DNA from 3 places in the Mesorhizobium sp. WSM1386 genome. Region 3 is predicted to be linked to each of the others. Evidence: predicted binding sites of a transcription regulator. Region 3 holds the regulator's gene; each other region holds the start of a gene.
The links. Region 3 encodes PhoB, which activates phosphate uptake and scavenging genes when phosphate is short. Its sites were predicted from a motif close to TGTCATNNANCTGTCAT; they were not measured.
Positions count from the first base shown of each region.

Region 1: the regulator PhoB is predicted to act here: its motif matches at 2,837-2,853, upstream of ppk2 (polyphosphate kinase 2).
Region 2: the regulator PhoB is predicted to act here: its motif matches at 2,800-2,816, upstream of AC0NIH_RS11290 (acid phosphatase).

Region 1 covers NZ_CM148373.1:4,927,737-4,931,945, reverse strand. Annotated here, with positions in the region: gene AC0NIH_RS24300 (glycosyl transferase family 90) at 1-447, shown strand, start outside; gene AC0NIH_RS24295 (glycosyl transferase family 90) at 605-1,576, shown strand; gene AC0NIH_RS24290 (aldo/keto reductase) at 1,590-2,633, opposite strand; gene ppk2 (polyphosphate kinase 2) at 2,948-3,868, shown strand; gene AC0NIH_RS24280 (dihydrofolate reductase family protein) at 3,920-4,209, opposite strand, start outside.
Region 2 covers NZ_CM148373.1:2,302,330-2,306,538, forward strand. Annotated here, with positions in the region: gene petA (ubiquinol-cytochrome c reductase iron-sulfur subunit) at 1-431, shown strand, start outside; gene AC0NIH_RS11280 (cytochrome b) at 448-1,749, shown strand; gene AC0NIH_RS11285 (cytochrome c1) at 1,861-2,733, shown strand; gene AC0NIH_RS11290 (acid phosphatase) at 2,861-3,556, shown strand; gene AC0NIH_RS11295 (alpha-hydroxy acid oxidase) at 3,723-4,209, shown strand, end outside.
Region 3 covers NZ_CM148373.1:1,410,286-1,414,494, forward strand. Annotated here, with positions in the region: gene pstA (phosphate ABC transporter permease PstA) at 1-231, shown strand, start outside; gene pstB (phosphate ABC transporter ATP-binding protein PstB) at 228-1,031, shown strand; gene phoU (phosphate signaling complex protein PhoU) at 1,055-1,762, shown strand; gene phoB (phosphate regulon transcriptional regulator PhoB) at 1,779-2,468, shown strand; gene AC0NIH_RS06925 (ROK family protein) at 2,787-4,031, opposite strand.

The DNA of each region.
Region 1 (4,209 bases), 3.2 Mb from region 3:
TGCGACGCCGGCTCGCACAAGCCCAACGCGCCGGCAGAGTATGCCAAGCCCTTTCTCACCATCGCCCAGCACCAGCGCTATCGCTACATCGTTTCGCTCGAAGGCAACGACGTGGCGACTAATCTCAAATGGATATTGAACTCGAAGTCACTCTGCTTGATGCCGCCTCCGACATACGAGACATGGTTCGCGGAGCGGCAGCTCGAAGCCAACGTCCACTATGTGCCGCTCGCAGCGGACTTCTCCGACCTTGCTGAACATGTGGCCTTTTTCGAGCGGCACCCGGCGAAGGCCGAACGTATCGTCGCGGCCGCGAACGCCTATTGCCGGATATTCGACAATGAGCAGACCGAACAGGCGATCTCCCTGCTGGTGCTCTACAAATATTTCGTGCTCAGCGGCCAGATCAAGCCGGATGCCGATGTCTGGCGCTACATAACGGGATAGTTGCCGGCGACATAGCCGACCCCTGTGGCCAAGCGCGCCGTTACCATTTGGAGGCGCCGCCCATTTTGCGAAATCTCTGACACGACCAAGCTGGAGGGCGGCGAGGAACTATTCCGGCTGTCGTGCGTTTGCTGGCGCTTGTTTTGATCAGAGAACGATGGCCACCATACAGCGAACGACCCAAAAGGTTTTCTACTATGCGCGGAATGTCATACGCGATGTCGCACCACAGGCAATCTTCCGACGACGGCTGGCAGGTCGCCTCGAGCAGGCCAGGCTCTCCGATGAGGCCGTCCGCCAACGATTGAACGACTACAACAAACTGCACGACACGTTCTCGCCCAGCCCCGATGCCGTCCGTATCGACAGCCTGCCGTCGACACGCAGCATGTATTACTACGACCTGAAGGAATTTGCCCGTTACTTCGATGCCGGACTGCGCCTCGACCTGGAGTTTGGCGACGTCATCGAGGTGCCCAAGGTGCCGTCATTCGTCAAGGATCGCCCGATCCGGGCCGACAACGACAATGCGGTGCTCATGAAGTTCAACAAGTTCCGCCACTTCTACATGCCTGTCGACACGGTTGCCTTCGCCGACAAATTGCCGGCCGTGGTCTGGCGTGGCGATCTCAACAATCCGCTCAGGACAAGGTTTCTGGATGCCGTGCGCGACTTGCCGTTCTGCGATGCGGGCTCGCACAAGCCGAACGCGCCGGCAAAGTACAGCAAGCCCTTTCTCAGCATCGCCCAGCACCTGCGCTATCGCTATATCGTCTCGCTGGAGGGCAACGACGTGGCGACCAATCTGAAGTGGATCATGAATTCGAACTCGCTCTGCCTGATGCCGCCGCCGACCTACGAGACGTGGTTTAGGGAGAGCCAGCTCGAGGCCAATGTCCACTATGTGCCGCTCGATCCGGATTTCGCCGATCTGGCCGAAAAAGTAAGCTATTTCGAACGGCACCCGGCCGCGGCGGAGCGCATCGTCCTCGCGGCCAATGCGCATTGCCGCAAGTTCTCCAACCAGCGAGACGAGCAGGCGATCTCCCTGCTCGTGCTCTACAAATATTTCGTGCTCAGCGGCCAGCTCGAACCCTATCCCGAACTCTGGCGGTTCATCGGGGGCTAGAACCTGATGTCCGTCAGATGGCGCTGCGGTCGAGAACCGTGTCGGCGGGGCCGAAGCGATCCTTTGCCGTCAGTTGCTGGTGCCAGTAGGGGTAGAGCAAAGGCGGCCGGCTGACCGCGTCGAGGCGCTGGCGTTCGTCGGCACTGAGTTCCAGGGCTGCGGCTGCGAGATTATCCTTGAGCTGCGCATCGTTGCGGGCGCCGATCACCAGGGAGGAGACGGCGGGGCGGCCGAGCAGCCAGGCAAGGGCCACCTGCGCCGCGGAAACACCCCGGGCCTTGCCGATTTCGACCAGCACGTCGACGATCCGCCAGAGCCGGTCCTCGTCCCGGATCGGCGGCTCGGACCAGCCGGCGAGCTGCCGGGCAGTGGGGCTGTCGCGGCGGTATTTGCCGGACAGCAAGCCGCCGGCGAGCGGGCTCCACACCAGCACGCCGAGCCCCTGGTCGACCGAAATCGGCAGCAATTCATACTCTGCCTCGCGCGCCTCCAGCGTGTAGTGGATTTGCTGGGTGACAAAACGCGGCTGGTGGTGGCTGTCGCTGACGGCAAGCCCCTTCATCACCTGCCAGCCAGAGTAGTTGGAGCAGCCTATATAGCGGATCTTGCCCTGGCCGACCAACGTGTCGAGCGCGGCGATGGTTTCCTCGAGTGGCGTCAGGCCGTCCCATTCGTGCAGGAAATAGATATCGATGACATCGGTCTTGAGCCGCTTCAAGCTCCTCTCGCACTCGCGGATCAGGTGATAGCGCGACAGGCCTTCGTCGTTGGGTCCTTTGCCGATCCGCATCCTCGCCTTGGAGGCGATCAGCACGTCGTTCTTGCGCTTGCCGCCGAGTGCTTCGCCAATGATCTCTTCCGAGATGCCGTTCGAATAGACATTGGCGGTGTCGAGAAGATTGATGCCGGCATCGATGCACATGTCGATCATCCGTTTGGCTTCGGCGAGATCGCTGTTGCCGACCGCGGCGAACGGGCCGGCGCCGCCGAAGGTCATGGTGCCCATGGTCAGTGTCGAAACCTTCAGGCCGGAACGGCCGAGAGTGCGGTATTCCATGTCAGTCCTCGCGATTGTGTTGAATTCGCCGTGTTGAACTGGGGCCGTGTTGAACCGGGGCCGTGTTGAATTGGGGCGGCGCGAAAGGGCAGCCCGGAATGCGACCGGAGATTTGTAGGACAATTCGGTCCGCTTGTCGCCATGCCAGGACGACGATCGATCATATCTCGCGGGATTTGCAGCGCCGGCGATCGCGCTCGGGCTGCAATAAAACCGTCACTGCCGGCCTATATTGAATTCGGCTAAGGTGTTCCGTTCTAGGCCGCGGGCCAGCAGGGACGTGAACCGACAGGCTTGCAAGCGGAGCAACTGATATGACCGAGGTGAGACAGAATTCCCCTGCAAAAGACTGGCTCGAAGCCGAGCTCGCCGACACGCTCGACGAAGACTATGAGCTCGAAATGTCGGAACCGGCGCTGTCGATGGAGATCGCCAAGATCTACAAGAACTCGCATCCGCCATCGATCGACCGCATGCAGTATTTCCGTGACCTGATCACCTTGCAGTCGGAGCTGATCAAGCTGCAGTCGTGGGTCGCCTATCACAGGAAGAAGCTGGTGGTGATTTTCGAGGGCCGCGACTCCGCCGGCAAGGGCGGCGTCATCAAGCGCATCACCCAGCGGCTCAATCCGCGCATCTGCCGCGTCGTGGCACTGCCGGCGCCGACCGAACGCGAGAAATCGCAGTGGTATTTCCAGCGCTACGTCCCGCATTTGCCGGCCGGTGGCGAGATCGTGCTGTTCGACCGCTCCTGGTACAACCGTTCCGGCGTCGAACGGGTGATGGGTTTTGCCGGACCGGAGCAGGTCGAAGAGTTCTTCCACGACGTGCCGGAGTTCGAGCGCATGCTGGTGCGCTCGGGCATCACGGTGGTCAAATACTGGTTCTCGATCACCGACGAGGAGCAGCAGATGCGCTTCCTGATGCGCATCCACGATCCGATGAAGCAGTGGAAGCTGTCACCGATGGACCTCCAGTCGCGCGTGCGCTGGGAACAGTACACCAAGGCCAAGGAAGAAACCTTCGCCCGCACCAACATTCCCGAAGCGCCCTGGTTCATCGTCGAAGGCAACGACAAGAAGCGCGCGCGGCTGAACTGCATCGATCATCTGCTGAAGCAACTGCCGTATGAAGAGGTACCGCACGAGGAGATCACGCTGCCGGAGCGCGTCTTCAATCCCGAATACGAGCGCCAGGTTCTGCCGCGCGAACTTTACGTGCCGGAGAAGTATTGAGGCGGATGAAGCTGCGATCTCCCCCACGAGGGGGGAGATTACGCTCCCCACCTACGCTCGATCAATGATCACATGCGTGGCAAGCGCTGTCGCCACCTGCTCCGTGCACCGATAGCCAAGCTTCACCATATCCAGGCCCGCGAAGAGGTTCTCGCCTGTTCCCAGCAGCACCGGTGAGATCGCCAGGTGCATGGTGTCGATAAGCTTCTCCTGCAGGTATTGCCGGATGGTCGAGACACCACCGCCGACCCGCACATCCTTGCCGCCAGCCGCCGACCTTGCCTGCTCGAGCGCCGAATGGATGCCGTCGGTGACGAAGTGGAAAGTGGTGCCGCCCTCCA
Region 2 (4,209 bases), 890 kb from region 3:
CGCTGGCGCTTGCCTCGGTCGAGGTCGATGTCGCCTCGCTGACGCCGGGCATGTCCTTGATCGTCAAGTGGCGCGGCAAGCCGGTCGTGGTGCGCAACCGCACCGAACAGGAAATGAAGGACGGCGAGGCCGTCAAGCTCTCCGATCTCAAGGATCCGATCGCCCGCAATGCCAACCTTCCGGCCGACGCGCCGGCGACCGACGCCAACCGCACCACGCCTGGCAAGGAAGCCTGGATGGTGATGGTTCAGGTCTGCACCCATCTGGGCTGCATTCCGCTCGGCCAGGAAGGCGATTTCGGCGGCTGGTTCTGCCCGTGCCACGGCTCGCAATACGATACCGCCGGCCGCATCCGCAAAGGCCCGGCACCCGAGAACATGGCCGTGCCGGTATTCAAGTTCATTTCCGATACCAAGATCCTTATCGGTTGAGGCAGGGGATATTTCGATGAGCGAGGGACACTCGACCTACACGCCCAAGACCGGTATCGAACGCTGGTTCGACGCCCGCATGCCGCTGCCGCGGCTGGTCTATGACAGCTTCGTCGGCTATCCGGTGCCGCGCAACCTCAACTATGCCTGGACCTTCGGCGGCATCCTGTCGATCATGCTGGTGGCGCAGATCCTGACCGGCATCGTGCTGGCCATGCACTACACGGCCGACACCAATCTAGCCTTCGGCTCGGTCGAGAAGATCATGCGCGACGTCAATTCCGGCTGGCTCCTGCGCTACATGCATGCCAACGGCGCCTCGTTCTTCTTCGTCGCCGTCTATATCCACATCTTCCGTGGCCTCTATTACGGCTCCTACAAGGCGCCGCGCGAACTGCTCTGGATCCTCGGCTGCATCATCTACCTCCTGATGATGGCGACCGGCTTCATGGGCTACGTGCTGCCATGGGGACAGATGAGTTTTTGGGGCGCCACCGTCATCACAGGCTTCTTCAGCGCCATTCCGCTGGTCGGCGACTGGATCCAGCAGTTGCTGCTGGGCGGCTTCGCCGTCGACAACCCGACGCTCAACCGCTTCTTCGCGCTGCATTACCTGCTGCCGTTCATGATCGCCGGCGTCGTCGTGCTGCACGTCTGGGCGCTGCATGTCGTGGGCCAGTCGAACCCGACCGGCATCGAGGTCAAATCGAAGACCGACACCGTCGCCTTCACCCCTTACGCGACCATCAAGGACGCGTTCGGCATGATCGTGTTCCTGTTCTTCTTCGCCTATTTCGTCTTCTACCTGCCGAACTATCTCGGCCATCCGGACAATTACACGGTCGCCAACCCGCTGAAGACCCCGGCCCATATCGTGCCGGAATGGTACTTCCTGCCGTTCTACGCGATCCTGCGCGCCATCACCTTCAACATCGGGCCGATCAACTCCAAGCTCGGCGGCGTGCTATGCATGTTCGGTGCCATCGTCATGCTGTTCCTGGTGCCGTGGCTCGACACTTCCAAGGTGCGTTCGGCGGTCTACCGGCCCTGGTACAAGCTGTTCTTCTGGCTGTTCGTGGCCGATGCCATCCTGCTCGGCTGGCTGGGCTCGCAGCCGGCGGAAGGCAGCTATGTGTTCATGGCGCAGATGGCGACGCTGTTCTACTTCGCCTTCTTCCTGATCGCGCTGCCAGTGCTCGGCCTGATCGAGACGCCGCGCAGGGTGCCGAACTCGATCACCGAGGCGGTGCTCGAAAAGAACAAGGGCGGCAGCGGGCATCCGGCGGGCGCCACGGCCGCACCAGAGACCAAGGGCTAGAGCATGATCCCGAAAAGTGGGAACCGGTTTTCCCGGACAAACGGAACCGTTTGTCCAGAGATCATGCTCAAACAGGAAGACAGAGCGGTAGAGAATCTAAGGGGATTTGGCATGAAAAAGATTCTCACCTCGCTGGCGCTGATCGGCCTTGTGGCCGCCGGCGTTGGAACTGGAGGCACTTGGGCATTCGCCGCCGAAGAGGCGCACAATGCAGCCGCACCGACGCATTTCCCGATCGACGAGCCGAAGGAGATGAACTGGAGCTTCACCGGCCCGTTCGGCACCTATGACAAAGCGCAGCTGCAGCGCGGCCTGAAGGTCTACAAGGAAGTGTGCTCGGCCTGTCACTCGATGAATTTGGTGGCGTTCCGCACGCTTTCGGACCTCGGCTACAGTGACGCCCAGGTCAAGACGCTGTCGGCCGAATATACCATCCATGACGGCCCCAACGATGCCGGCGACATGTTCGACCGTCCCGGCAAGCCGTCAGACCATTTCCCGGCGCCGTTCGCCAATGAGGAAGCCGCCGCTGCCTCCAATGGCGGCGCTGCCCCGCCCGACATGTCGCTGCTGGCCAAGGCTCGCGGCGTCGAGCGCGGCTTTCCGCAGTTCGTCTTCGACATCTTCACCCAGTATGACGCGGGCGGCCCCGACTACATCCATTCGCTGCTGACCGGCTACGATCAAACGCCGCCGGCCGGAATGGTCATCCCGGAAGGCACGCACTACAATCCGTACTTCATGTCGGGCGTGTCGCTGAAGATGCCCAAGCCGCTCTCCGACGGCCAGGTGACCTATGATGACGGCTCGCCGCAGACCGTCGACCAGTATTCCCGCGACGTGGCCGCCTTCCTGACATGGGCCGCCGAGCCGCACATGGAAGACCGCAAGAAAATGGGCTTCCGCGTGCTGGTGTTCCTGCTGCTGTTCGGCGCGCTGGTCTATCTGACCAAGCGCAAGGTGTGGGAAGGCATCGCCCACTGAGCGGGGCGGACATAGCAAAATGCAGGGGGCGCCGAGAGGCGCCCTTTTTGCGTCCGGTGACGGTCATGTCACATGGCCGTCACCGCATCTGGCGATCCTGCGGCATTCTCGAACAAAGGATTGTCCTATGAAGAAATACGCATCGCTCGCGGCTGGTCTGCTGCTGCTGGTCATCGGCTCGGCCGCCCAGGCCGAAGACGCAAAACCCTTCGTCACCAACAAGGACGTCGATCTGACGATGATCCTGCCGCCTCCACCGGCGAACGATTCGGCCGAGACCAAGGCCGAACTCGGCGAGGTGCTGACGCTGCAGGTGACGCGCACGCCCGAGATGGAAGCCCGCGCCGTCGCCGATGCCGAAGAGAATGTCTGGCGCTTCGCCGATGTCATGGGGCCGAATTTCACTGCGGAAAAGCTGCCGAAATTCAGCGCTTTCTTCGACCGCGTCGTGGCCACAGAAGGTGCTGTCGTCGACCCGGCCAAGGATGTCTGGAAACGTCCGCGCCCGCACCAGCTCAGCGATCTCGTCAAGCCGGCGGTCAAGCTGTCGAGCTCCGGCTCCTGGCCGTCCGGCCACGCCACTGTCGGCACCATGATGGGCATCATCCTGGCCGACATGGTTCCGGAGAGGCGCGCCGAGATCATGGCGCGCGCGGCCGAATACGCCCACAACCGCGTTGTCGGCGGCATCCATTATCCGTCCGATGTCGAGATGGGCAAGATTTCCGGCAGCGTCATTGCCGCGGTCCTGCTCAACCGGGACGATTTCAAGGCCGAATATGAGGTGGCCAGGGCCGAGCTGCGTTCCGACCTCGGCATGTAAGACTTCGCCGGCAATCTCGGCAGAGAGGGGCGCTTCAGGCGCCCCTTTTCGTGTTCAGGGCCGTGCTCTATGGGGAGTTCAGCAATTAGTTCGTTGGCAGGGCCGCATCTGGTTGATACTTCAACAGCGGCAAAGGCTTCGTCAGCCATGGCCTTGGAAATCGATGATGCGGCTCAGCGACTGTCACAATTTTTCCGATTTCCGGCGGATGGCGCAGCGAAAGCTGCCGGGGCCGATCTTCAATTACATCGATGGCGCGGCCGATGACGAGGTCACCTATCGCCGCAACACCGCAAGTTTCGAAAGCTGTGACCTGGTCCCCAACGTCCTGCGCGGGGTGAGCGAGATCGACATGTCGGTGACCGTCATGGGTCAGAAATTGGCTATGCCGTTCTATTGCTCGCCGACTGCCCTGCAGCGGCTTTTCCACCATCAGGGCGAGAGGGCGGTCGCCAAAGCCGCGGCCAAATACGGCACGATGTTCGGTGTTTCCACGCTCGGCACCGTCAGCCTCGAGGAGGTGCGCAGGATCAGCAGCAGCCCGCAGATCTACCAGTTCTACTTCCACCGAGATCGCGGCCTCAACCGGGCGATGATGCAGCGGGCAAAGCAGGTTGGCGTAGAAGTGATGATGCTGACCGTCGACAGCATCA
Region 3 (4,209 bases):
ATCTCCGGCGAGACGGCGCCGCTGCTGTTCACCGCGCTCAACAACCAGTTCTGGTCGAGCAATCTCAACGCGCCGATGGCCAGCCTGCCTGTCACCATCTTCCAGTTCGCTCTCAGCCCCTACGAGGAATGGCAGCAACTGGCCTGGACCGGCGCACTCATAATTACATTGACGGTTCTCGCGCTCAGCATCTTTGCGCGCAGCCTGACCGGACGCAGAGAGGACAAATGAGCCAGATGTTGTCTCCAGACATGACGATCGCCGCCGAGGCAGCCGCCAAGGCAAAGATCGAGGTCAAGAACCTCAATTTCTACTACGGCCAGTCGAAGGCGCTGAAGGACATCACGCTGTCGCTGCCCGAACGCAGCGTCACCGCCTTCATCGGACCGTCGGGCTGCGGAAAGTCGACGCTGCTGCGCGTCTTCAACCGCATCTACGAGCTCTATCCCAGGCAGACCGCCGAGGGCCAGGTGCTGCTCGACGGCAAGAACGTTCTCGACCGTTCGCAGGACCTCAACCTCTTGCGCACCAAGATCGGCATGGTGTTCCAGAAGCCGACGCCGTTCCCGATGTCGATCTACGAGAACATCGCCTTCGGCGTCAGGCTCTATGAGAAGATCAGCAAGGCCGAGATGGACGGCCGCGTCGAACAGGCGCTGAAGCGCGCGGCACTCTGGACCGAGGTCAAGGACAAGCTCAATGCCAGCGGCCTCAGCCTTTCGGGCGGCCAGCAGCAGCGGCTCTGCATTGCCCGTACCGTGGCGGTGAAGCCGGAAGTCATCCTGCTCGACGAGCCGGCCTCGGCGCTCGATCCGCTGTCGACCGCCAAGATCGAGGAACTGATCGACGAATTGCAGGCCGACTACACGATCGTCATCGTCACCCACAACATGCAGCAGGCGGCGCGCGTGTCGAAGCAGACGGCCTTCATGTATCTGGGCGAACTGGTCGAGTTCGACAAGACGGAGAAGATCTTCACGTCGCCCCGCGAAAAGCGCACGCAGGACTACATCACCGGCCGCTTCGGCTGATCACGCATACGAGGACCAGGATCATGGCCGAACACACGGTTGCAGCCTTCGACGAAGATCTCGGACAGATCAGCAGGCTGATCAGCGACATGGGCGACCTCGCCGGCTCGATGGTCGGCGGTGCCACCAAGGCGCTGCTGAACTCCGACAATGCGCTCGCCCAACGCGTCGTCTCCGATGACGCGATCATGGACGCGCGCCAGCGCGAGCTGGACGACCGCGCCATCACGCTGATCGCCAAGCGCCAGCCGATGGCCGACGATCTGCGCCACGTCGTCGGCTCGATCCGCATGGCCGGCGATCTCGAACGCATCGGCGACCTTGCCAAGAACATCGCCAAGCGCGTCGGCACGGTCGGGCTCTCCGCCACGCCGCGCGACCTGTCGCACTCCATCGACGCGATGGCGCAGCTGGTGCTGATCCAGGTTCAAGGTGTCATCGAGGAATATGCGGCGCGCGATGCCGCCGCACTGGCCAAGCTGCGCGCCGACGACGAGCGTATCGACGTCAAATACACTTCGGTGTTCCGAGAACTGCTGACCTACATGATGGAAGATCCGCGCAACATCACCGCCTGCACGCATCTTCTGTTCTGTGCCAAGAACCTCGAACGCATCGGCGACCACGTGACCAATATCGCCGAGAATGCGTATTATGTGCTGACCGGCACGCAGCTGCCCGCCAATCGCCCGAAGCAGGACGAAACCGCGATGTCGGCGCCGGCGGCATAGCAGGGGTGACCAGCCGATGATCGCGCCACGCATCATGGTGGTGGAGGATGAGGAGCCGCTAGGGGTGCTGCTCCGCTACAATCTGGAATCGGAAGGCTACCAGGTCGAGGTGGTGACGCGCGGCGACGAGGCGGAGATCCGCCTGCAGGAGAACGTGCCCGACCTTCTGGTGCTCGACTGGATGGTGCCGGCGGTGTCCGGCATCGAACTCTGCCGGCGCCTGCGGATGCGGCCCGAGACCGAGCGGCTGCCGATCATCATGCTGACCGCGCGGGGCGAGGAGAGCGACCGCGTGCGCGGCCTGTCGACCGGCGCCGACGACTATCTGGTCAAGCCGTTCTCGACGCCGGAATTCATGGCACGCGTCAAGGCGCTGCTGCGCCGCGCCAAACCTGAAGTGCTGTCCAGCGTGCTCAAGGTCGGCGATATCGTGCTCGACCGCGAATCGCACCGCGTCTACCGCAAAAAGAGCGAGATCCGGCTCGGACCGACCGAGTTCCGCCTGCTCGAATTCATGATGCGCCATCCCGGCCGCGTGTTCTCGCGCAGCCAGTTGCTCGACAATGTCTGGGGCGAGACGATCTACATCGACGAGCGCACCGTCGACGTGCATGTCGGGCGGCTGCGCAAGGCGGTCAACAATGGCCGCATGCCGGATGTGATCCGCACGATTCGTGGGGCGGGCTACGCGATCCGGGAAGATTAGGTTCTTCGGCGCGGAAGGTTAGACAGTCGGATTTCGTGCTTAAGCCGGATCGCTTTACCTTGGCGATTCGCGAAAACGTCCATTGCTTCGTCCTCCACGGGCGGAGCAAGGAGCGAAGCGACGCGGCGTAGACCCGAGGATCCATGCCGCGACTTCGAAGCGTTGCCTCGGTGCGGAATTCTGCTCCGCTGCACTCCGTGGCCAAGGTCGCGGCATGGATCCCAGGGTCTCCGCGACGGAGCTTCGCTCCTGCTCCGCCCAGGGATGACGAAGTCGTGAGGCTTTGTCCAACCCACGGGTGTTACGATGGCTTCGATTTCACGCCACGTTCTTCCCAGCGGCGCCCCCTCTCGCCTGCGCGCCTGGCGCGAAAATTTCCTGGTCGACGAAGGTCAGAGCGCGCATGGCGCAGCCTTCGCGGATCAGCGGCAGTTCGTTCGGCTCGGTGTCGAAGGAGATCGATTCCGAGTGCTGGCCACCGGCGGTCCGGGCAATCGCCTCGCGCAAGGCCGGCTCGATCAGGTCGAAGGCGGCGGCGCTGACGCCGACCATGGCGACGGGGGCGGGATCGATTAGCGCGAACAGGCTGCCCAGGCCATAGCCGAGCGCCTCGCCGGCCTTGCGATAGGCCTGGCGCTCCGGGCCGTCCTTGTCGCGCGCCGAGGCCGCCAGCGTCCGCATGTCGGCGTCGCTGACGTCGACCGGTTCGGTGTCCTCGCCAAGCTGCCTCGCATTGCGCCAGATAGCATAGTTGCCGGCATAGGCCTCGACGCAGCCGCGCCGTCCGCAGCGGCAGAGCGCGCCGCCCGGCCGGTGGATCATGTGGCCGAACTCGCCGCCCGAGGAGTGGGTGCCGGTGAACAGTTCGCCCTTCAGCACCAGGCCCATGCCGATGCCATGCGACAACAGGATGGCGATGAAGTCGTCGCGGTAGCGCTCGGGATCGCGCCAGCGCAGCGCCACCGCCATCATGTTGCAGTCGTTTTCCATGGTGGCGGGGATGCCGAACTCGGCTTCGAATATGTCGGCGAAGGCGATGTCGGTCTGCGGCGTGATCGGCGACCACAGCATGGCGCGCGCCTCGGTGTCGGTGATGCCCTGGATGGCCAGTGCGATGCGGGCGACGCTGCGGACGTCGACGTCGGGATCGTCGATGCGGCGCCGCACGATGGCAACGCATTCGCCGATCAGCGCCTCGCGCGACATGGTCAGCGTGTCCAGCCGGCGCTGTTCCTCCGATATCACCTGGCCGGCATAGTCGATGACGGCGACCGACAGGAAATTCAGCGACAGCACCACGGTCATCACCGCCGCCGCCTCCGGGTTGAGTGTGAGGCCGACCTGCGGTCGGCCGCGTTTCAGCGACCCGGCCTCGCTCGGCTTGCCCTCGGTCAGGACGCCTTCGCCGATCAGGTCGGAGGAGATCGCCGAGATGGTCGAGTGGCTGAGACCGGTGGTGGCGGCGATCTCGGTGCGCGAAGGCTGACCGGCACGGCGCACGGCCGAGATCACCATGGCGCGGTTGCGCCGGCGCAGATCGTCGTGGCGGATTCCGACCGACATGTTTCCCACATCCTCCCGGTCGCCGCGGCCTTTCGTGCCTCCCGAAGGCCGCCAGCGAAGCCGCCAAATACTGGCAGAAGCGCCGCACGCTGTCATTATTTATTCCGGAGCTCGAAAAAAAGTCCGAGGCACCTCAAAATCCATCAGAATCATTGTTGACAGTGTTCCGGCGATGGAC